DNA from 3 places in the Vibrio sp. SCP2 genome. Region 2 is predicted to be linked to each of the others. Evidence: predicted binding sites of a transcription regulator. Region 2 holds the regulator's gene; each other region holds the start of a gene.

Region 1 (7,879 bases), on a different contig from region 2:
GTTCAATAACTTATAAAGAAATCAACTGTTCAATAATGAGACATCTCATTATTAAAACAAATCTCAGTAAGTCACGAGATTAATTAGGGATAAAAAAGTCTCTAATACGTGGAATTATAAACTTTAGAACTATTAAAAATAGAAAGAGGCGATTAGCGAAGCGAGAGGGTAATTCTGACAAAATCACCATCTTCAAACTCGATGTGGTGATCAAACAGAGATGAAGAATATATAGTACGGAGGAAAGAGTGCTTTTCTCCGTGAGTGCCACGAAACAGCATCGAAATATTCGCGACTAAGCGATTACGGTTATTGAAATGAGCATTGAGATCAGCAGAAAGCACACAAAGCAAGCACCCTTTGCTGTTGTGTTGTAAGTCGACAGCTTCAGGGCTTGAGACAAGTACTGTGGTGTTGAGCTCTTTTTCGAGGGTATTGACCAGCAGTAAAAAGCTATCAAGGTGTGGCAGTTCATCCCCTTCGACGGGTGTCAGCAAATTGCCCAACATGGCTTCCATGTCCAGTCGCTGAGAACGCGCATGGCTGACAAGCGATTTCACCTTCTTTTTGAAAGGCTTATATTTCTTGCTGTTGGCGGCTTTGTTTAGCCACGCCGAAAGAATATCGTTGATTTGAGAGCGAGATTTGCTACCTAAAACGATCGCAGTATGGTTGGTACGCAAATGGAGTAAAGCATGAAGAGCGAGCTCCGCCAGTAGCGGCTCGAATTCAGGTTTAATTTTGGTATGGATACTGCGCATGTTCTCTGAGCGTAAGGTGCCAAGCTTGAGCTTAGTCTATTAGTTTTTTTTAAAGGAACGACATGCTACCGAAAAGCAATACGTAAGTACAGTATTCAATCGATGTCTGAGCAACTATTCACCAAACCTCAAGATTAAGCGTGAACTGGAGTCTGGAGACGTTTTTGGACAATACGCTTTGCCTTTTGGATCTGTGTGACCTTCGGGTGCATCGGGTCCTGCTTTATCAAGTTCTCTATTACAATCCCCACACTCACAGGAAATTGCTCTTTAAGCAACTCAATATTGCTGCTATCAGACACCTTAAACTTCAGCATGGCGTTAATAAAATGAGAGTGATGGTTGATAAAATAAGGTGCCTCTTTGGCCTTTATCGCTAAAGCATCAATTACACGACCTAACGACGCCTTTTCTGTCGCTTGTTGCATTGCTTGAGCCTTAACACTCAGTATTGCTTCGGCTTTATCCAGCACAATGCAGCTAATCGTCATCGAGATATTTTTCTTGCTTGAATTAAGCAGCCTGAGCTCATCTAACCAAGTTCTGGCTAAATCTAAGCAACCAATATGAAGTGACACTGCAAGTAGAGCAAACTTGCGATGTTCTAGCTTAGTTTGGTTGTACAGCAGCTCAAGACGCTTTGGCGAGCAAACAGGGTTCACTCCATTGACTTGCAACAACAGCTGATACAGTCCTTTTGAGAGCTTATGGCTATCGATTAACTCGTTCTCTTGAATAGCCAAAATTGCCTTTAGAGATGTTTTTAATGTCGCCGGATTCATTTTGTTGCGTGTTTTGATGGCGATAAGTGCTTCGAGAAACAACCTCAGCTCCTCAATAAACACTAACTCTTCATCATCTAGCACTGAATCATAGTCAATTTTGGCAAGAAACATCGACGCTTTTCGATAGTCCGAGAGCATGATACACAGCATCACACACTTTAGCGTAAGGTGAACGATATGTGGGTAGCGTATCGAAAGCTTAATCATTACCCGAACGGCTTTATCTAGATCACAATCAAGCAATGAATGACGTGCTGTGATCTGCGAAACCAAAGGGTCATCAGGGTAACCGAGAAGTTCATATTCATGGGCTAGAGCTAATGCTTCCACCTCATTTCCCATTTCATCATGCAGCGAAATCTGTTTTACAAGTGGCCAACGATGTTTTACCTGTCTACTCAACTGTTTAAGGACTAGTAGAGCTGAGTCATATTTGTTCTGTTTTACGTAGCAATCAACAACGACTTTGTGAAAGTCTAGCCACTCAATCCCCTTGCGTTTTGATTGTCGATTGCAAATTTCAATCGCGTCATCATATAAACCAATTTCGAGCTTCTTATGCACCGTTGCCAAAATCGAACGTTTAATTAAGCTACTGGCAATAAGGTGCTTAAACTGGTTGTAATTAAAAGGGTGACCGAGAATATTGTCCGGCTCTAACTCCTCTGCCCCTCTAATATGGTCATCATCGCCACTATTGGCAATCACGACAAATGAGCAGTCACGTGAGTAGGCACGGCTTTGCTGATAAAGGTAGTGATATTTAGGGCCGACTATTTTCTTCTTACTGGCATAAGAACAAATGATCAGATCAAAGCGATGCTGGTTAACAAGCTGCTTAAAGGTCATGACATTTTGTGCCTTGTGCAACTTATCTTCTGCACCACCCATTTTTTTCAGCATGTTTTTTATCGACGAAGACAACATACTGTTCTCTTCTACGATAAGTACTCGCTTGTCACTTAAATCTTTTTTGTCCGCCATCTAACTACATCTGTCATCTAATTTTCGAGTGGATGCTAGAAGGCCGACACATTAAAGCCTATCACTAGCCGCAGACTTAGATACACGAGCCGAATCTCAGTTACAAATTAATCATTATAAAAATCCATTTTATCCCTATATATCAATTAATTAACTACAAAAACAAACTCATATAAACATTCACAAAGCTAAACCTAAAGTGATAATCATTCACAAAAAAGATGCTTATTGAGTAATACTTAAGCAAACAACTAAAAGATATGCGCATTCACGTATCAACATTGGCTCGATATCAAGCACTGAAAATGGCAGTCATTGACCACCTAACTGCATGAGATAGACAAGTTGGAAAAGCACCAAAACGAAAAAACCCGACAGCTCTAATGAGCTATCGGGTTTCTAGAATAAATGGCACGCCCTGTAGGATTCGAACCTACGACCACATCCTTAGAAGGGACGTGCTCTATCCAGCTGAGCTAAGGGCGCGCTACAGGGAAAGGATTATACGAGTTCGAATTCTTAAAACAAGGGCTTTTAGTAACATTATGATCTGACTGACTAAAAAAAGGTCACAGAATTCTATTTTGATTAAAAACACCACAAAGCAAACGTTTGCTTATAGATGTTCGTCAAATAATTTGCGACAATGCGCTGCAAATAATTCGCCATTCTTATTAAAGGAAAGTCATGACCGCTCAAAATATTGATGGAACTCTAATTTCCCAAACTGTTCGCTCAGAAGTTGCAGCCCGCGTAAAAGCTCGTAAAGAAGCTGGGTTGCGTGCTCCTGGCCTAGCAGTGGTTCTTGTCGGCGAAGATCCGGCTTCTCAAGTTTATGTCGGCAGTAAACGTCGTGCATGTGAAGAAGTTGGCTTTGTCTCAAAATCTTTTGACCTTCCTGCAACGACGACAGAAGAAGAGCTACTGGCTCTTATTGATGAGCTTAACGGTGATGCGGAGATTGACGGTATCCTTGTTCAGCTACCGCTTCCTGCTGGTATTGATGCAACACATGTCCTTGAGCGTATTCACCCTGAAAAAGACGTCGATGGTTTCCACCCATACAACGTAGGTCGTTTGGCTCAACGTATTCCTAAACTCCGCTCTTGTACGCCTAAAGGCATTATCACTCTACTAGAGCGCTACAACATCAACCTACGTGGTATGCATGCAGTTGTTGTAGGTGCGTCAAACATTGTCGGCCGCCCTATGACGCTTGAGCTGCTGCTGGCAGGCTGCACGACCACCACTTGTCACCGTTTCACTAAAGACCTTGAAGGTCATGTCCGCCAAGCTGACTTAGTTGTGGTTGCAGTAGGTAAACCAAACTTTATTCCTGGTAATTGGATCAAAGAAGGTGCAGTAGTGGTCGATGTGGGTATTAACCGCTTAGATTCAGGCAAGCTAGTTGGTGATGTTGACTATGACAACGCAAAAGAGCGCGCAAGCTTTATTACCCCAGTACCAGGCGGTGTGGGACCAATGACGGTAGCAAGCCTAATTGAGAACACCATGCTTGCTTGTGAGCAGTTTCATACTAAGAAGTAGTACGAAGACGCCATAAATAATCAAAGGGCAGATATCGAGTGATATCTGCCCTTTTGCGTTTTGGATAACTGGATAACTGGATAACTGGATAACTAAAGTTGCGCCGCTATGGTTAAGAAGTCCACTTTAGTTTTCCACAAGGGCGAAGCCCAATCCCGCTTTCCATAGGGCGCAGCCCGTTCCCGAAGGACGAAGTCCGTTCCAGTACCCTTCCCTACAAGCTAAGAATCACACCTGCAATTGACGCGCTCATAAGGTTTGCCATGACACCTGCCGCAATGGCGCGGAAGCCGTATTTGGAAATGAATGGACGCTTTTCCGGTACTAAGCTTCCCAAGCCACCGATTAGCATCGCCATGGTTGAGATGTTTGCAAAACCGCACAGTGCAAAGGTCACGATAGCTTGTGAGTGCTCACTTAGCTGCGCTTTGACATCCATTAATTGGATGAAGGCAACAAACTCGTTCACAACGATCTTATTACCGATTAACGAACCTGCAGTGATGGCTTCATTCCAAGGAACGCCGAGTAGCCACGCCACTGGCGCGAACACATAACCAAGGATTAACTCAAAACTCAGATCTACTCCAACTAGACTGCCAACCCAACCTAGCATGCCGTTAAGCATCGCAATTACACTGATAAAGGCAAGTAAGGTTGCGCCAACAGCGACGGCAATACGCAAACCAGACATTGCACCGTCAGCCATAGCTTCAACGACGTTGGTCGCTTTCGGCATCTCGGCATTATCTAGCTCAGTGCTCGGGCTGATGGTTTCCGTTTCAGGTACTAAGATCTTAGCCATCAACAAACCTGCCGGAGCCGACATAAACGCCGCAGCAATCAGGTAGTTGAGATCCACACCTAGCGACGCGTAACCAACCAAGGTGCCACCAGCGACAGAAGCAAGACCACCACACATAACAGCGAAAAACTGCGAGTCCGTCATCTGTTTTAAGTACGGTTTTACCACTAGCGGCGCTTCAATCATGCCGACAAAAATGTTTGCTGTCGCAGACAAAGACTCAGCACGACCAATACCCAATAGCTTTTGCAGCCCGCCACCAATAAGGTTAATCACTTTTGGCATAAGCCCAATGTGGTACAAGCCAGAAATCAGCGCCGAGAAAAAGATGATGATGCCAAGAACGTTGATTGCAAACGTAAAGCCACCTGTTGCCAAGCCGCCAAACAAGAAAGCGATACCTTCTTGACCATAGTTAATCAGGTTGGAGACGGCGCCAGTCACGCTGTTCAGCGCTTCTTTGCCTGCTGGTACGTACAACACCAATAGCGCAAAGGTAATTTGCAATGCAAACGCCAGCGATACCGTTTTAAAGTTAATTTTCTTTCTATTTGTAGAGAGTAACCAAGCAGTAAATAGAATGGCTACAACACCAAGAATTGAGTTCATAACATGAATCCGACAGAAGGGGGAACAAGAATGGCGTCGGAGTCTAGTCATCTAAAAATGAGATGCAAGTCACAGTTGTTAACTGGATGTATTCTGCATAGCTTAAAAAACCACCACACAAATAAATCATTGATAATTAAACATATAAACGTTTGCTTATGACTATCTTTTCCAAATGGAAATGATGTTTATGGAGTACGAAAAATTAATCTTACCAAGATGCCGCTGTCAGGGTCTTTGAATATAGGGCGCTAGTTTCTTATCCCAATGGCAAGGGTTGCCAATTTTCTGCTTTATAAAATCGATCACGGCTACCGTCTTCTTAGGTAAGAAACGACGACTTGGATAGACTGCGTAAAATGGCATGCTTTGCGAAGCGTTCCAATCGGGAAACAGCTGGATAAGTTGCCCGGTTTTAAACTCATCGCCGATAAGATAAGTCGCTAGATAGGCAATGCCCCACCCTGCAACCGCGGCATCACGTACCGCTTCTGCTAAGTCGACCGAATAATTCCCAGAGACTTTAATACTCAACTGTTCTTGAGGGCTGCTAAATGACCATCGTGTATAATCCCTTTCCCAGCTTCGATAAATCAGGCAATTATGTTCCGTCAGTTCACTTGGGTGACTTGGGGTTTGATGCTTAACTAAATAATCAGGAGAGGCTGCCACAACAAACTGTGAGTCCGCTAAGCGCTGAGCCACATAGCCTTCTGGAAGATGTTCATTGTTGGTAATCCACAGATCCAACCCTTCTTCTAGCATATCTACCTTGTAGTCGAATAAATGCACTTCAACCTGAAGATTGGGATATTGCTGGCGCAGTTCATCAATTGCAGGAATGATGTGCAAAGTACCAAAAGATTGCGACAAACCAATTTTCACTAGCCCTGCTACCTCATCACGCTGGCTTTCAACCTCTAGCTGAGCCTCACCCACTATCGAAACCAACTGAGCACAATGTTCATAAAATTTTTGCCCAGCCTCGGTTGGCGTAAAGCTGCGCGTCGTTCGTTGTACAAGCTTTACACCCAGCGATGATTCAAGCTGAGCCAATTGCTTACTCACATGGGATACCGAGACACCTAAGCTTTTAGCAGCCAAGGTAAAATTCTTATGTTTGAGCAAAGCGGCAAACACTACCATTTGCGCAGCACGTTCTGAAAGCACAGGATCTCCAAAAGAAAAAGGAGCTCATCGAGCTCCTTTTGTTTTAAATTGTTTGTCTACAACGTAATTCTATCAGCGAGATGACTGACAGCTAAAGCGAAGTAGTAAGAGCGATTCCACTTCATCAGTACATTGTAGTTGTTGTAAACCAGATAGACTCGCCCGTTGGCATTGTCTGGCGCGGTCAACCATGCATCCACATCCACTTGTGGCAATGAACTACCATCGTAGCGCGTGATGCCAAGTTGATTCCACTCCGCTAGGGTTTTCTCTTTACCTTCAACACGGCCTTCTAGGTCCATGTCGAAACCTTGCGGTAGCTTAACCTGACGCCCCCAAGTGAACTTGTCATTCCAACCAGATTGACTCAGATAATTGGCGGCTGACGCGAACACATCCGCTTCTGTATTCCAAATATCTTTCTTACCATCACCGCTTCCGTCAGCAGCATAAGAAAGGAAAGAGCTTGGCATAAACTGACATTGCCCCATCGCCCCAGCCCAAGAGCCTTTAAAGTCGCTGACTGAAATATGTCCTTCTTGCAAGATTTGCAGTGCGGCCATGGTTTCTTTTCGGAAGAAGGCTTCTCGGCGACCATCGTAGGCGAGCGTCGATAGTGCATCGATCACTGGGTAGTTACCTGTGAACTTACCGAAGTTACTTTCGACACCCCAAAGCGCAACAATAAAACGTGGCTGTACACCGTATTCTTCGCCAATTCGGCTTAACTCAGCGTAGTGCTCTTTGTATAGCGCTTTCGCTTGTTTTACCTTCCAATCTGGAACTGCACGAGGAATGTACTCATCCAGTGTTAATTTCTTTTCCGGTTGGTTCTTATCCGCTTTTACAGCACGAGGCTTATGAGTCACATTGTCAAAAGCCTGATCGATAATTTGCTCCGAAATACCATTGGTTCGAGCTTCTTGTTTTAAGCCTTCAACATATTGCTCAAAACTGACCTCATTCGCATATACAGAGGTAGAGAGTGTTAATCCTAGAACGACTGACAGTAGTTTTTTCACATTGCCCTCCTTGAGCAATAGAAACCAACAATCCCAATATTGTTTATTTAATCTTCAGATTGCTGACGAGCTTGTTTTTGCTCTTTATATTCATCGAGTAGGTTTTTTGGTGGCGGTGGCAACTGCAAGAAAAAGCCATCATCTATTAAAGACTGTTTTACTTTCTCGACATCAACTTGTGCCAGTGTGCGCCCT
Region 2 (7,879 bases):
TTTTTAGTGCCGCTAGTCTAGATATGTTACCTAAGCTCGGATTCAAAGCAGATATTATCCATGCCAACGACTGGCATACTGGATTTGTCCCATACCTGCTTAAACACCGTTATCATTCACACGACTTTTTCACTCATACCAAGAGTGTATTGTCGGTACACAACGCGGTGTTTAAGGGGGTATTTAGTTACGATGAACTGCAGTCTCTGCCTGAGATGCATACGCGTTATGCGCCGGATGCGGCAGTCAGTGCGACGCACATTACTATGCTAAGAGCGGGGGTGATGAATGCGGATAAGATTAATGCTGTCAGTCCAACTTACGCTGAAGAGCTAAAAACAGAACTTGGTAGCCATGGCATGGCGGCAGAGTTTCAACAGCGCTCAGACGATTTAGTCGGCATACTTAACGGGTGCGACTACAGCGCTTGGAACCCTCAAAGTGATGCTTACTTACCTGTGAACTACAAGGCGACTCGCCAAAGTATGGTTAGGGGTAAAAAAGCGTGTAAGCGAGAGTTACAGCAAAGGGTGGGACTAGAAACTCAAGAGGTCGCAGTCTATGGCATGGTTTGTCGCCTGACACACCAAAAAGGTGTGCACTATCTATTGCCGATCTTAAGTGATTTTCTTAAGTATCAGGTTCAGGTGGTGATTGTCGGCACAGGTGACCCTGTTCTAGCGTCTCAGCTAAAAGAGATTGCAGCGCTGCATAGCGACAAGTTTGTTTTTGTTGAGGCGTATGACAATGAGTTAGCGCATTTGGTTGAAGCCGGATCGGACTTCTTTGTTATGCCATCTGAGTTTGAGCCTTGTGGTTTGAATCAAATCTACAGCATGGCTTACGGAACGCTACCTATCGTTCGCGGTGTTGGTGGTTTGCGCGACAGTGTCAATGACTATGATGCTGAGCCTGAAAATGCAACGGGATTTGTATTTGATGAACCAAAACCAAGTGCTTTGCTTAATGTGTTGCAGCGTTCTTTACTGCTACACGCGCAGCAACCTAACGAAGTCAAACGCGTTCAACTGTATGCAATGGAGCAGAATTTCTGTTGGAACAAATCGGCGGATCAATACCTATCCTTGTATGACAGTGCGTTGAGCAAAAATTAATATGAAACTGGGCGTCCTTAGGGCGCCTTTTTTGATGGTTACTTACACTTTTAATAAAAGAATAATTAAGAATTGAGGTAAATTGACGTAAATCCCCCTATGTTTATGGTACTCTCCGTAACCAATTTTATTGCTGAGTAAACCCTTTTCGATATGAGTGATACCTTGCTATTCCACAAAACCTTTACCCATCCTACAAGTGATGAATGGGTAGTCTTTGTGCATGGAGCAGGGGGAAGTTCCTCAATTTGGTTTAAGCAAATCAAAGCGTATAAACAGCACTTTAATCTATTGCTTATCGATCTTCGTGGTCACGGTAAGTCGAATCAATTGATCAAAGAGTTGATGGCAAACCGCTATACGTTTCAGGCGGTGACAATGGACATTCTTAAGGTGCTCGACCACTTAAAGATACGTTCGGCCCACTTTGTTGGTATGTCTCTCGGCACGATAATTGTTCGAAACCTAGCGGAACTTGCAACAGATAGAGTCAAGTCTATGGTGCTAGGTGGCGCTGTAACGCGATTTAACGTCCGTTCGCAGATATTGGTTAGGCTAGGTGGCATGTGCAAACACGTCATCCCTTACATGTGGTTATACAGCCTTTTTGCTTATATTGTGATGCCGCAGCGTACTCAGAGGGAATCAAGGCACTTATTTATCCGCGAAGCCAAGAAGCTTTGCCAGAAAGAGTTTAAGCGTTGGTTTATTCTCACTTCGGAAGTTAATCCACTGATGAAGTATTTTAAGGATAGAGAACTGCCTATCCCAACGCTCTATTTGATGGGGGAGAAAGACTATATGTTTATTCAGCCTGTCAAAGAGATGGTTGCTGCACATCGCAAGAGCAAGTTACTTGAGATTGCCGATTGCGGCCATGTATGTAACGTTGAGCGCCCAGAAGAGTTCAATCACCATTCGATTTCATTTATTCAGCAGCAAATTGAAGCGCCTAAAATCGGTTAAGGTGCTGCTTGTCCGCATTGCCAACATGCGCCAAATTGAGGCTCGTTCATTTCCCCACATTGGTTGCAACGCCAATTACTGCCAACATCCGCATTGTTAAACTGCTCGATAACCGTATTGGCGTGCTTGGCTTGATCTGGGTCGAGTAGCCAGACATAAGGTTCGCTGCTCTCGCCAAAAGGTATTTCACCTTGGAGCCCAAACACGCCTTCACCACGAACTTCACACTCAATCTGTTGAGACTTAAGAAGCTCACAAACAATGTGAGCTTCAGTAGGTGTCGATGCAGAATATATCCTCATTAAGCATTTCCATTTGATGTTGAAGGGGAGCTCTTAATTTTCGCCATGACCCATTTAGCAATCACCGGGAATAAGCCGAGAAGTGCAAAAGAGGCTAAAACGGTTGGAGAGACGATACCCGACAAGCTGTCAATTTGAGCCAGTTGTGTCCCGGCATTTAAGTAAACGGCTGTTCCAGGCAACATACCGAGTTGACTCACCAAATAGAATCGAGCCGTCGCGATAGGTGTTAAACCCATTAACAAGTTGATGAGGAAGAATGGGAACACTGGAATTAATCTCAGTGAGAACAGATAAAATGCGCCATCTTTTTCAACGCCTTGGTTGATGGCATTGAGCTTTTCACCAAATTTGCTTTGTACCCAATCACGCAACAAGTATCGGCTGCTCAAAAATGCGAGTGTTGCACCTATGGTGCTAGCGAAAGAAACTAGCAGTAAGCTCGTCCAGAAACCGAAAAGGGCAGCACCCAAAAGAGTCACGACCGCAGCGCCAGGAATAGAGAAAGCGGTGATGGCAACATAGGCGATAAAATAGCTAGCAGCTGCAATAGTAAAGTTGTCAGCGATAAATGCTGCAAGCTCTGCTTGTTGGGCTTTAGCGTTTTCTAGCGTGAGATACTGGCCAAAATTAACGCCAAGCAAAACAATCAAAGCGACGAAAACAATTCCTAGGATGATCTTTTTATTCATGTTGAGCAGCTCCATTTAATTTCATGGATATCAAATATTAGTGTTACTAGACAAGACAGGGAAAGCAAGCGACAAATTTCAAACTGCAGATAAAAAGCAATAAAAAAAGTCAGCACTAAGGCTGACTTCTTCTACATATATTGTATTGGATTAGCTGACTTGCGTTAACAGCTCCTGACGTCGGCTTTGTGGGATTACCGACCAGTGTGTGCCTTTAATTGCGCCTTCTAAAGCCCAGAGAAGTTCGATGTTGACATCGGCAGAGTGTGTGGACTGTATAGCCTTAAAAGCGTGTACGGCACCCACTTCTTCTAGGTTTTCAACCGTGTCTATACCTGCTTTCTTGAGCATACGCTCAGTCGCTAACCTTAAGTTCGGCAGATCCTTCAAACGGTTCGGCTTCGCTTGCGATTGGGTTTGCTTCTCTTGGTTTGCTGCTTTTAAAGCGACAGTCGCAATCTTTAACGTTTTACCTGCGTCTGCTGCCCAGTCATCACAAAGCGCAAAATACTTCGTCACTACGGGAAAGCCGCGTTTTTTGTATACGTAAGGTTCTAGCCCTTGAGATTTAAACTGTTTAGCGAGAGCCGCGTCCGCGCGTACGTGAAGCTTATCGTTGACGACAAGTGCGAACATAGTGTCATCAGCAAAAATGCCAAAGCCACCAAACATTGAGCGAGACTTGATATGTCCTAGCTGCTCAAATAAACGCATTGAGTCTTTTAGTATTGGTTTATCCATGCTGTGTTTTCTCGGTGTATAAGTATACGCCACCAATGCAGGTCCGAGAGATTAGCAAAATTATGCAGAGACATTGTCAGTAAGGTGTCATACGAGTGCAAGTAAAAGCGGTATGACAGTTTGCATATTCGCCATCGGCAACCCCGCTACCAGACAATAAATTGTTTAAGGCCGGAGGCTTTGCGTCCCATCCTTTCGGAATGGTTTGCCCTGTTCGTGGCATTAATCGAACACTTTAAGAATAAATAAATTCTGCGCAGAACATCACGTTTGTATAGGATAAATGTGACATTGGTTCAATAAATAGAGGAGAGATATACGCTTAGCCAATAGTACGGCTACTAGCTAAGCGTCTGACTTAAGGTTATTTATTTAGATTACGAACGGTATTACGCTCAACAATCTCTGGGTGCATCTCAAACACGCGTTTTTCGTGCTCTTTGTCTTTAATTCGCTCAAGAAGAATTTCAAAGGCATTCTTACCAACACGACGTTTGGGTTGGTGAACCGTTGTAAGTGGCGGAGAGAAGTACTCGGCCAGTTCAATATTATCGTAGCCGATTACTGAGATATCTTGAGGTATTTGAATGCCTTTCTGTTGTAGACGGCTCATTAAACCAAGTGCCATGGTGTCATTAAAACAGAACACGGCTGTTGGCTTTTTATCCATTGCAACAATTTTATCTGCCGCCAATACCGCTGTATCACATTCGAAGTTACCTTCAAGAATCCAATCTTCATTTACCGGTAGTTCCGCTTCGGCCATGGCACGCTTAAAGCCACTAATACGCTCAACACATGCTGCTTTTTCGAAGTGACCACTTAAACAAGCGATGTCAGTGTGACCACGTTCAATTAGGTATTTGGTTGCTAAGTAGCCGCCTTCTTCTGAGTTATCGATGATCTTATCTGCTTGAGAACTTTCTGGGCCCCAATCCATAACTACTTTTGGAATATCTTTGTGGCGATCAAGCATTTCGCTCAGCTCTTCGGTCAGGTCTGAACACATCACTAAGATGCCATCTACGCGCTTTTCAGCCAGCATGCGAATGTAGTCGCGTTGTTTTTCATAGATGCCGCCTGTATTACACAGAATCAAGGTGTAACCTTGGCGGTAACAGTAGCTTTCTACGCCGTCGATAACTTCTGAGAAAAATAGGTTCGTCGATTGCGTCACTAACATACCGATTGTACGAGTAGTGTTGCACTTAAGACTACGAGCAACTGCACTCGGTGCATAATTAAGCTCGGTTACCGCTTCCATCACTTTTTCTTGTGTCGCTTCGGCAACAAAGCGTGTTTTGTTAATCACGTGAGACACAGTGGTTGTTGAAACACCAGCAAGGCGAGCAACGTCTTTAATAGTGGCCATAAATTTTGTCCTGTCGATGACTGCCACGAGAATATATTCAGTTTAGAATAAGTTGGCAGAAAGTATCAGAAACACAAAAACCGCTCTTATTTAGCGGTTTGTATTTGAATAGTTCATTTTTATCGTTTGCGGTCACGATTTTAGACCGCAATCCGACTTAGGGCAAACACATTTCTTCGAACTGACCTGTGTCAGTTCACATTGTCAGACTCTATTCACCAATTAAGTATGTGCAATCTAACTCTAAGAATGCCACTGTGAGAGAAGCGATCGCCGAGTAAAAACCGAACTCATCGAGTGTTTGACACTTAGCTGAAAACTTAGGGGTCCAACTTAGAAGGTGCTGACGAATGAAGCCCTCTTGCTCGATCAGTGCTTCTTCAATATGACGCTCTTGCTCAAGCTCATTAGAGCGAATGATGAGGTTGCCGAGAAAATCCAGCTCAATGGCAATATGGTCAGCAGGTTCATTTAAGCCTTCATCGACAGCAACACCATGCTCTAGCATTAACGCTTCCATCTCTTTCGCTGGTTTGTCGTTAAGCAGGCCAGTCTCTCCAATGTACATTGAAGCGTAAGGTAGTGCAGAGTCGCGGTCAGACTTCAAAAATAGATCACAAAAATCAGCAGCAAGCTCTAGTTGTGCATCTTCGCGATCGATTAAGCGATTAAGTGCATCAATGACACGATCAATCGACGGTTTAAGAGCGGCATTCTCGCCAAGGCCAGTAAGGAAAGAGCGGATTTGAGCTGAATGGTACTGCTCAAGGTTCTCTTCAGTTAACTCTTTGGCGTAAAGGCTTGAAAGCCACCAATAGATTTCCGCACGTTTCTCGTTGAATGCTTTGATTTCTTGCATTAGGTATCACTCCCAAAATAACTACCTATTAGTGTAACTAATAAAAATGAATAGCGGTAATGGCTTACGTGACAATAAAAGATGAATTATGAGCATTTATTAACAAAGGCGGCGGTTTTGTCTTGAATCAATAAAAAATCATCTTTCTCGTTTTTAAAGTGATAAATACTAGAAATGTTACTATTTATGAATAGAATAAATGATAGAACTATTCCCAATGCAAATTAAGTGGTGCAGATGAGTTATCACGTACTAGTAGTAGAAGACGACGTAGTGACTCGCAGTAAGCTCGTTGGCTACTTTCAGAATGAAGGTTACCAAGTCAGCGAAGCAGAAAGCGGCGAGCAGATGCGAGACATGCTACAAAGCAACGCGATTGATTTGGTGATGTTGGATATTAATCTACCCGGTGAAGATGGATTAATGCTAACTCGCGAACTTCGCAGTCAATCAGACATTGGAATTATCCTGGTAACAGGACGCACGGACTGCATCGACAAAATCGTTGGTCTCGAAATGGGTGCCGATGACTATGTCACTAAACCTTTTGAATTACGCGAGCTATTGGTTCGAGTCAAGAATTTACTGTGGCGAATTTCCGCTGCACGTAACTCGTCGGGCTCTGACAGCGCAGCGAAGCAAGATGATAATGTTGTTCGCTTTGGTGAGTGGACGTTTGACGTTCAGCGCCGTGCACTGAGTCGTAACGGTGAGCCGGTTAAGCTGACTAAAGCAGAATATGAACTGCTTGTGGCTTTATCCTCTTATCCAAATCAGGTTCTCAGCCGCGAACGTATCTTAAACATGATCAGCCACCGTGTTGATGCGCCAAACGATCGCACCATCGATGTCTTGATTCGTCGCATGCGAGCAAAAATGGAATTCGATCCAAAGAATCCACAAATCTTTGTTACCGTTCATGGCGAAGGCTATATGTTTGCCGGTGACTAAGGTCAATAGACCCTAACACCAAGCTAACAGACATAAAAATACCGAGGCTTGCCTCGGTATTTTTCTATCTAGATTTCTTATTCTGATTGGTATCAAAAATCAAACTTTACTTTCAGCGGCTTGCAGCGCTTGCTCTTCATAATCTGACGCCCAATTCCTAAGCGTTTGCCAAATTTGACCTAAGGTTTCGTGCCAATAACGCTCGGTTTGCTCCAAGTACACCGCTTTAGGCGTGTATTTAGCCCATGCTTGCGTAACTTTATCATGCGCAAGGTAATTGGTCGGTGCAGGGTACGGCTTTAATCCTGCAGAGTAGAATTCATTCAGAGCACGCTCCATATGACTTGCTGAAGTCACCACAACCAGCTTTTTGGTATTAACGAATGCTGCCGCTTGTCTCGCTTCTTCCCAAGTATCTTTGGCGGTTTCTAACAGAATAATGTCAGATTTCGAGACGCCAAGGGCGAGAGCCACTTTCGCCATCATACGGGCATTGCTCACTTCAGAGCCGCCCGCATAGCCAGATAAAATCAATTTAGACCCAGGGTAAATACGCATGATGCGAATACCTTCGGCAAGGCGCATCAAACCGGTTCGGCTTAATTCAGAAGTGGGTGGGATCTTATCGTCTACGACATGACCACTGCCGAGCACCATAACGTAATCGATCGATTGGTCGACCGGAAAAAAGGCCGAGTATTGGCGTTCAAGCGGCATCAACAAACGAGAAGAAACGGGTTGAAAAGCGATGAGGAAGATACCGATGAAAGAGAATAGAACAACAAAGCAGCCTGTCTTCTGTTTACGGGTAAACATGATCAACATTAAGCCGAATAGACCGATTATTAGCATCGCGGGAAGCGGCATAAGTAGAGAAGACA
Region 3 (7,879 bases), on a different contig from region 2:
ACCCACTACGCGTGCTTGTGCATTGGTGGGTGAAAAGGGAAGTTGGTCGAGCAGTTGCTGCTTAAGTTTGTTGCGAGCAGGTAGCGGTAATGCTGTGTCTTGCTGACCTTTGCTGCGCACTGCCAACATCGACAGGTTTTGTGCCAGTAGCTCTTCCATAATCAAACGGATCTGCGCCGGGTGCTTGCCTTCATCAAACTGCTCTAAATCGATGTTTGGTGGCGGGCGATGAATTGTGTGCAACGCTTGCGCTAGGGTGATCTGGTGATCATACAATCCATTGGGTAGCAGTTCTTGCACGGCCGCTTTGTCGAGTAACTCAAGGGCTTGGTCAGTTAAATTACGTAGCGTAACTTGACGCAGACCATCTGTAGTTGGATAAACGGGAGTTAATGTCTGTTCTACATCAGCTTTTTGGTTCGGAGCATAGAACTTGTAGTCTGGGTGGACAATCTCTAGTCCGTAGCCACCACGCTTAATTTCACCATAAGCGTGAACAGTTTTACCTTCGGCGAAGTTGTTCTTCATTCCGGCGGTAAAATTGAAAAAACGCAGCGTGATGGTGCCGTTGCCATCACTGATTTTCACCGACAGCATTTTGCGTTTACCAAACAAGGTATCAACACTCATAACCTTGCCTTGCACCGCCGCCCATAAGCCAGCATGCAGTTTTACAATCGGGTAGATACGAGTGCGATCTTCATAACGCAGAGGAAGGTGAAACAGAAGATCTTGAACGCTATTGAGCCCAACTTTGGCTAACTTCTCGGCGACTTTGGCACCAACGCCAGTCAAAGAAGTGAGAGGAATCGCAGATAGCAGTTGGGACATGACACAGCTCGCTCGTTATTTTGAGTAAGTGACTCAGTGAGTTAGATAAGACCTTGTTAGTTAACCATCGGGCTGTGTTTTTGTACAGGAAAAAATCGGGATTAGAGAGCGGGAACGCTACGCTGTTGGATAACGGGATCGGGCTTCGCCCTGCTGGAAAATTAGTTTTGGCTCTAATGTGTATGGCGGGCAGTTCTAGCCTGTCCGAATGACAAAGGGTTGACCTTAAGAGTCAACCCTACATAATTTCTCCAGCTCTCCAGCTCTCCAGCTCTCCAGCTCTCCAGCTCTCCAGCTCTCCAGCTCTCCAGCTCTCCAGCTCTCCAGCTCTCCAGCTCTCCAGCTCTCCAGCTCTTTTATTTCTTCTGCATCTCTGCCCACCATTCGTCATCGGCGATGATCTGGCCTTGTTCGTCTAGTGGTGGATAAGGAAGCTTTTTGCGCTTGGCGACTTTAGCTAGAACGGGATGACCACGTTCAAACAGTAGTCGGTGGATGGTTTCTTCTGGTACAGAACTGACTTCATTATCATACATGCCAGCGGCTTCGCGTTGGCGCTGCGCTTCATAAAGGATGACTGCACTGGCTACCGATACGTTGAGAGACTGCACCATTCCGACCATTGGGACGATAATATCTTGGTCAGCGAGCTTTTTGGCTTGCTCAGATGCGCCTACTTTTTCACTACCGAGAATGATAGCCGTTGGTTTGGTGTAGTCGATGTCGCGGAAGTCGACTGCAGTTTCAGACAGGTTGGTTACAAGCACCTGCATGCCTTGAGCTTTGAGCTCAGTAATCGCCTCGTCGATAGAGTCATGGGTTTCAACGTCTACCCAGTTACGAGCACCTGCAGAAGTATGGCTCAGTGTGCGCATTTCATTTGGCCAAACTGCGTGAATCTTGTGAATACCCGTTGCATCGGCGGTGCGGATAACAGCAGATACGTTATTTGGCTTGTGAACTTCTTCTAGGCAAAGGGTTAAGTCAGCTTGGCGTGCTTTTAACACTTCTTGGATTCGATTGTAGCGTTCTAAATTCATAATCTTATACAAAAGAAAAGCCCTTGAAATGGTAGTTTCAAGGGCAGTTAGATATTCAAATCAAACGGTTAGTTCTTGCGGCGACGAACTTTAAGCGTCTGTGGCATGGCTTTAATCTTACGCATAATGCCAGCAAGGTGAACACGATCTTTAGTCGTTAGCAGTACTGTTACTGTGTATAAGCGACCATCACGTTCTTCTGTTGAAAGTCCGTGAATGTTGGAACCCGTCTTTGAAATAACATTGGTCAGTTCTGCGAGCGCACCTTGACGATTTTGTACGTCGACAGTGACTTCGGTGATGAACTCTTTATCGTAATCATCAGACCATTCCACCGCCATGTACTTATCCGGTTCTTTCTGATAACCGCGTACATTCGGACACATCTCGCGGTGAACAACTAAGCCTCGGCCCGGTGAAACATGAGCGATAATGTGGTCGTCTGGGATCGGGTGACAACAGTTGGCGAACGTGAGCAAAATACCTTCCGCACCACGGATCGGCAGTTTCTTTTTACCTTCGTTATTGCTCTCAACTTCGGTCAGCTCATCAGCATCGCCCAATAAGCGACGTGCAATGACGATACTCATCAGCTCGCCTAGACCAATATCTGCCAGTAGATCGTCGATTGACTCTACTTTTAGGTCGGTCAGAACATGGTTGATGTTCTCTTCATCGATATCTGATAGAGAAAGCTCACCTAAGGCATGGTTAAGCAGGCGACGACCTAAGGTAATCGACTCTTCACGGCGCATGGTTTTCAGAACCTGACGGATCTTAGTACGCGCACGAGACGTCACTACGTAGTTGAGCCATGCCGCATTTGGACGCGCACCCGGAGCACTGATGATTTCAATCGTTTGACCGTTTTTCAGCGATTTACTCAGTGGATAAGGGTTGCGATCAACACGAGCACCAACACAGGTATTACCGACATCGGTGTGTACGGCATAAGCGAAGTCTACGGCGGTAGCACCCACTGGCAACTCAACAATGCGGCCTTTCGGTGTAAAGACGTAAATCTCATCTGGGAACAGATCTGACTTAACGTTTTCGATGAATTCGAATGAGTTACCTGCGCTTTGTTGTAGCTCAAGCAGGCTTTGCATCCAGCGCTGAGCTTTGACTTGCGCCGTAGTACCTGTTCGCTCACCGTTGCCTTTGTAAGACCAATGAGCGGCAACCCCTTTATCCGCCATTTGATCCATATCTTCGGTACGGATCTGAACTTCAACCGGCACACCATGAGGGCCAACCATTGAAGTATGGATAGATTGATAGCCGTTCGCTTTCGGTACCGCGATGTAGTCTTTCATCCGACCTGGACGTGGCTTGTACAGGCTATGTACCTGACCAAGCACGCGATAACAAGTATCGGCATTGTCGACCACGACACGGAAAGCGTAGATATCCATGATGGTATGGAAGCGCTGCTCTTTGGTCTTCATCTTGTTGTAGATGGAGAAGAGGTTTTTCTCACGACCAAAAACACGCGCTTTAAGACCGACTTCTTCAAGGCGACCTTCAATCTCATCATGGATACGTTGAATCATCTCTTTACGGTTACCACGCGCGGCTTTAACTACCTCTTTAAGAACGCGATAACGGTTCGGGTAGAGCGCTTCAAAACCAAGTTCTTCTAGCTCAGTTTTAATGTTGTGGATACCAAGGCGGTGCGCCAATGGAGAATAGATTTCTAAGGTTTCGCGAGCGATACGACGCTTCTTGTCTGGACGAAGAGCACCGAGCGTGCGCATATTATGCGTACGGTCAGCAAGCTTAATCAGAATAACGCGGATGTCTTGCACCATGGCAAGAACCATCTTGCGGAAGTTTTCTGCCTGAGCTTCCTTGCGATCGCGAAACTTAAGCTTATCAAGCTTAGAAACGCCATCCACCAGTTCTGCAACGGTATTACCAAATTGAGCTTCAAGCTCTTCTTTGGTGACTTCAGTATCTTCAATAACGTCGTGAAGTAGGGCTGCTTGCAGGGTTTCAATATCAAGGCGCATTTCAGCCAAGATACGAGCAACAGCAACAGGGTGGATGATATAAGGTTCACCGCTAGAGCGGGTTTGCCCTTCATGGGCATCTTTCGCTACCACATAAGATTGACGCAGAGCCTCAATTTGAGGCTCTGTTAGGTATTCTTGGGCAACGTCTTTTAGGCTATCGAATAGATACAAACTTTAGGCCCGGAAGATAGTTGTAGTGACGAGACGTCTAATTAACGGCTGTGAGCAATGCTGCTTACAGCTGCTAGTTCAGCGGCTTCTTGCTCTTGCTGCTCTTGACGCTCACGTGCATCAAGAATCTCTTTAGTGATAAGACCTTCTTCGATTTCGCGTAGAGCGATAACCGTTTGCTTATCATTCTCTTCTGGCACTAGTGAATCTTTGCCACCAGTTTGCATTTGACGAGCGCGGCGTGCCGCAATTAGAACTAGGTCGAAACGGTTGCCAACTTTTTCAACAGCGTCTTGAACAGTTACGCGTGCCATGAGAACTCCAAATTAGTTAACTAAAATTTTGAATGACGAGAAATTATACAGGCTGACAGTTCCTAGTGTCTAGGATCTGTTTGTGTTTCCTGCTATTTACTCAGCTAAAAGCGCATCAAGCATGCCTTTATATTTAGCAGCTTGCTTGTCTTGCTTCAATCTTTCTGCGCGGATGATGGCTTTAAAGTCCATCAGAGCAGTGTCGAAATCATCGTTGATGATAACGTAGTCGTACTCACTGTAGTGTGAGATTTCTGATTTTGCTTCAGCCATACGCTTAGCAATCACTGCATCGCTGTCTTGCCCACGAGCGTTAAGGCGACGCTCTAGCTCACCATTTGACGGCGGTAGGATAAACAGGCTTTTTGCCAAAGGCATTTGTTCACGGATCTGACGAGCGCCTTGCCAGTCAATATCTAGGAACACATCGATGCCTTTATCGAGGTTTTCTTCAATCCAAACACGAGACGTGCCGTAGTAGTTGCCAAACACTTCGGCATATTCAAGGAATTCACTTTTCTCGATCAGCTCTTCAAAGTGCTCTTTTTGTACGAAGTGGTAATGAACACCATCTTGCTCGCCAGGGCGCATACCGCGAGTGGTATGAGAGACCGACACTTTCATCGCGTAGGTTGGGTTAGTTTCTAGCATGGCTGAAATCAGACTAGATTTTCCAGCACCACTTGGTGCAGATACGATATATAGAGTGCCTTTACCCATAGGTACGATCCCACATTTGGTTTGATAACTGCCAGTAGATAATACCGACATGTTTAAAGATAGCACTGACCACATAGAAACACCGAAGTGGTGAAATTTAGGCCAGAAAAATGGAGGCGAAGAGTAGCATAAATCGCCTATTTAGGACAACTTGCAATAGCTGCTTAATTGTCACCGTTTTCACGCGTTGAGAACTAAGGGGATATTCAACAAATTTATCGCCCAAAGCAATCGTTTGCTATTTTTGTATATTTAACCGAGAAAAGCGTTGAGTTTTTATTCGAGATCCTTACAATTCGCGCAAACGATTAAATGCTGTATATGTCTAATAAAATGGATTGGACGTTTCTACCACTGAGCCTACCTTAGTGACTACAGTAGCTTATGCGCCATCTCTTTTTGCAGCATTGAACCCGTTTACTGTTTACCCCACTTGTAAAGGTTTCATTGTGAGTCTCGAATCAACTCTAAAAGCCCAGAGTCAGTCTGGTGTGCTGAATTCAGTATTTAAAATTGCTGAGCGTAAAACAACCTTAGGTACCGAGCTATACGCTGGCTTTATTACCTTTTTGGCGATGAGCTACATTTTGGCGGTTAACCCAGCCATTTTGGGCGGCATTCCTGGGATGGATAAAGGCGCAGTCTTTACAGCAACAGCACTGGCTGCGGCTATCGCGACTTTCATTATGGGTGTTTGGGGTAATTACCCAGTTATGCTTGCGCCAGGCATGAGTATGAATGGTTTCTTTAAAGGGATGCTACTCAGCGGCTCGGTCGCTTTGGTTTGGAACGAAGCCCTATTTGGTATCTTTTTGTCAGGTGTGCTCTATCTGCTCCTCTCTCTGACCAATATCCGTAAATCCCTGATAGAGTCGATTCCTAACGATCTGAAGAACGCAATCACGGTATCGCTTGGTCTGTTTATCGCCTTTTTAGGTTTAAAGAACGCGGGCATCATCGTCGAAAACAAGTTTGTTTTAGTTGGTATGGGTAATATCACTGACCCGCAAGTGATCATTGCCTACATCAGTATTTTTATTGCCTTGGGTTGTATGGTTCGTGATATCAAGCTGGCGACCTTTATCTCGTTTGTCAGTGCGATTCTGTTAACCGTTATCGCTGATATGGTGATGGGAACAAGCAATGCCCCAATCCCTGAGCAAATCGTGACGGCACCGCCAAGTATGGCGAGTACGTTTGGTGCTGTGTTTGATTTCTCTGGTCTAACTGCGGACAAGATGTTCGATCTGCTGTTTGTTGTGGTTATCTTCCTGATTGTCGATTTCTTTGATGGCATGAGCACGATAGTGGGTGTTGGCCGTGATGCAGGTATTATCGACAAAGATGGCAAAGTACCTAACGCTCGTTCAGCCCTAGTTGCAGATGCAGGAGGAACTGTGATTGGTTCGGTTCTTGGTACAACCTCGATTACTGCGTTCTCTGAGTCTGGTATCGCCTCTTCGCAAGGTGCGAAAACAGGTCTAGCGGCGGTAGTGGTTTCAGGCTTGTTCCTTGTTTCGCTGTTTTTGTACCCTCTGTTCTCTATTTTCTCTGCGGCTATGGTTGCTCCTGCTATGGTCGTGGTGGGCATCTACATGATAGGTCGCTTAGGCCAGATTGATTGGGAGAAGAAAGAGTCTCGCATTGCTTCATTCTTTACCATTATGTTCACCGTACTGAGCTTCTCGCCAGCCAATGGTATGGCGATGGGCTTTATCAGCTACGCTTTCACTATGGTTGTTGCTGGTAAAGGGAAGCAGGTTCACCCAGTGATTTACGCTCTGTCGGCTATTTTCTTAGCCTACCTGTTGCTACTGTAATTGTTAGAAGAGTTGGCACATTGACTAAAGGATGAATGTTTGCCAACTCTTTTTTATCTTCCTCGTGATAAACTGTTTTTCAATCAATTGGATTGTTTTGGAAACAACGCATGCCTTCTCACTTACCTCAGTCGTTTAGTAAACCGTTTCTTAAGATCTTTTATGCTCTAGAAGCTGTGCTCTTGGTGGCGATTACGCTCGCTACTTTGTACGCCATGGTTGAAGAATTTTTGCATGTGTTTACTGAAAAGCGCGTCCTTCTTACCGATATTCTGCTGATGTTTATCTATCTCGAAGTGCTTGCCATGGTTAAGCAGTTTGTGATGAACGGTAAGATTCCAGTGAGATACCCAATCTATATCGCCATGATGGCGATTGCTCGTTACATCACTTTAGGAATGAAAGAGATGGATGCGACCTTGGTGGTATGGTTGTCTGTCGCGGCATTGATTCTAGCCGTCGCTACTATGGTGATTCGTGTTGGACACCATTACTGGCCTTACGTGGATAGAACCACCTTAGAGAAAGATGAGTAGCTATTTAGACTAAAATGCCCCGCGAGTGAAGCGGGGCATTGTGTTTTAGTGTTGCTCTTCGTGGCGGATATACATAAGCACCACCATGCTAAAGCCCATAAACTGCCATAGGTACTGGCCGTCACTCGCTCCTGAAAGAGTTTGAGTCAACGCCATACAACCAGCGACAAACTGCGACGCGATTGCAGAATAACGCAGCCAAGGTCTTTGCTTGTTAGCCATAAATTCACCGTTGAGGACAGAGCGAATAATTAGAACAAATGGCAAGCACTGCAACACAATCAAAATAGGAAACATAAAGTCGAACGTTGGGCTAAGAAACACGTGGCCAACTTGGCTTTTGTCCCATGTTCCGACGATATAACCTTTCCAGCCAGACCATGTATCACCTGCATAGGCGGTTTCTGGCGTTATTACGCCCAGTAAGACCCC

The links. The regulator PurR, encoded in region 2, represses purine synthesis genes. The targets are predictions, from matches to a motif close to TNANGNAAACGTTTNCNTNA.
Region 1: folD (bifunctional methylenetetrahydrofolate dehydrogenase/methenyltetrahydrofolate cyclohydrolase FolD) is a predicted target of PurR. The motif match lies at 3,131-3,150, and genes of this name have one in related genera.
Region 3: AC5O63_RS16295 (NCS2 family permease) is a predicted target of PurR. The motif match lies at 5,315-5,334, and genes of this name have one in related genera.

What each region holds. Positions count from the first base shown of each region.
Region 1 is NZ_JCAFVV010000002.1:116,356-124,234, reverse strand. It holds gene AC5O63_RS08540 (DUF2913 family protein) at 153-761, opposite strand; gene AC5O63_RS08535 (response regulator) at 896-2,530, opposite strand; tRNA gene AC5O63_RS08530 (tRNA-Arg) at 2,940-3,016, opposite strand; gene folD (bifunctional methylenetetrahydrofolate dehydrogenase/methenyltetrahydrofolate cyclohydrolase FolD) at 3,218-4,078, shown strand; gene AC5O63_RS08520 (NupC/NupG family nucleoside CNT transporter) at 4,293-5,492, opposite strand; gene AC5O63_RS08515 (LysR family transcriptional regulator) at 5,721-6,662, opposite strand; gene AC5O63_RS08510 (lytic murein transglycosylase) at 6,719-7,684, opposite strand; gene AC5O63_RS08505 (YcgL domain-containing protein) at 7,732-7,879, opposite strand, start outside.
Region 2 is NZ_JCAFVV010000003.1:406,649-414,527, reverse strand. It holds gene glgA (glycogen synthase GlgA) at 1-1,115, shown strand, start outside; gene AC5O63_RS13015 (alpha/beta fold hydrolase) at 1,269-2,081, shown strand; gene AC5O63_RS13010 (putative signal transducing protein) at 2,078-2,383, opposite strand; gene AC5O63_RS13005 (TVP38/TMEM64 family protein) at 2,383-3,075, opposite strand; gene AC5O63_RS13000 (TfoX/Sxy family DNA transformation protein) at 3,226-3,816, opposite strand; cyclic di-GMP riboswitch class I at 3,950-4,036, opposite strand; gene purR (HTH-type transcriptional repressor PurR) at 4,181-5,188, opposite strand; gene torD (molecular chaperone TorD) at 5,400-6,047, opposite strand; gene torR (two-component system response regulator TorR) at 6,285-6,998, shown strand; gene elyC (envelope biogenesis factor ElyC) at 7,098-7,879, opposite strand, start outside.
Region 3 is NZ_JCAFVV010000006.1:45,159-53,037, forward strand. It holds gene recG (ATP-dependent DNA helicase RecG) at 1-831, opposite strand, end outside; gene trmH (tRNA (guanosine(18)-2'-O)-methyltransferase TrmH) at 1,188-1,871, opposite strand; gene spoT (bifunctional GTP diphosphokinase/guanosine-3',5'-bis pyrophosphate 3'-pyrophosphohydrolase) at 1,940-4,057, opposite strand; gene rpoZ (DNA-directed RNA polymerase subunit omega) at 4,099-4,371, opposite strand; gene gmk (guanylate kinase) at 4,468-5,091, opposite strand; purine riboswitch at 5,387-5,486, shown strand; gene AC5O63_RS16295 (NCS2 family permease) at 5,541-6,911, shown strand; gene AC5O63_RS16300 (phosphate-starvation-inducible protein PsiE) at 7,022-7,447, shown strand; gene AC5O63_RS16305 (hypothetical protein) at 7,493-7,879, opposite strand, start outside.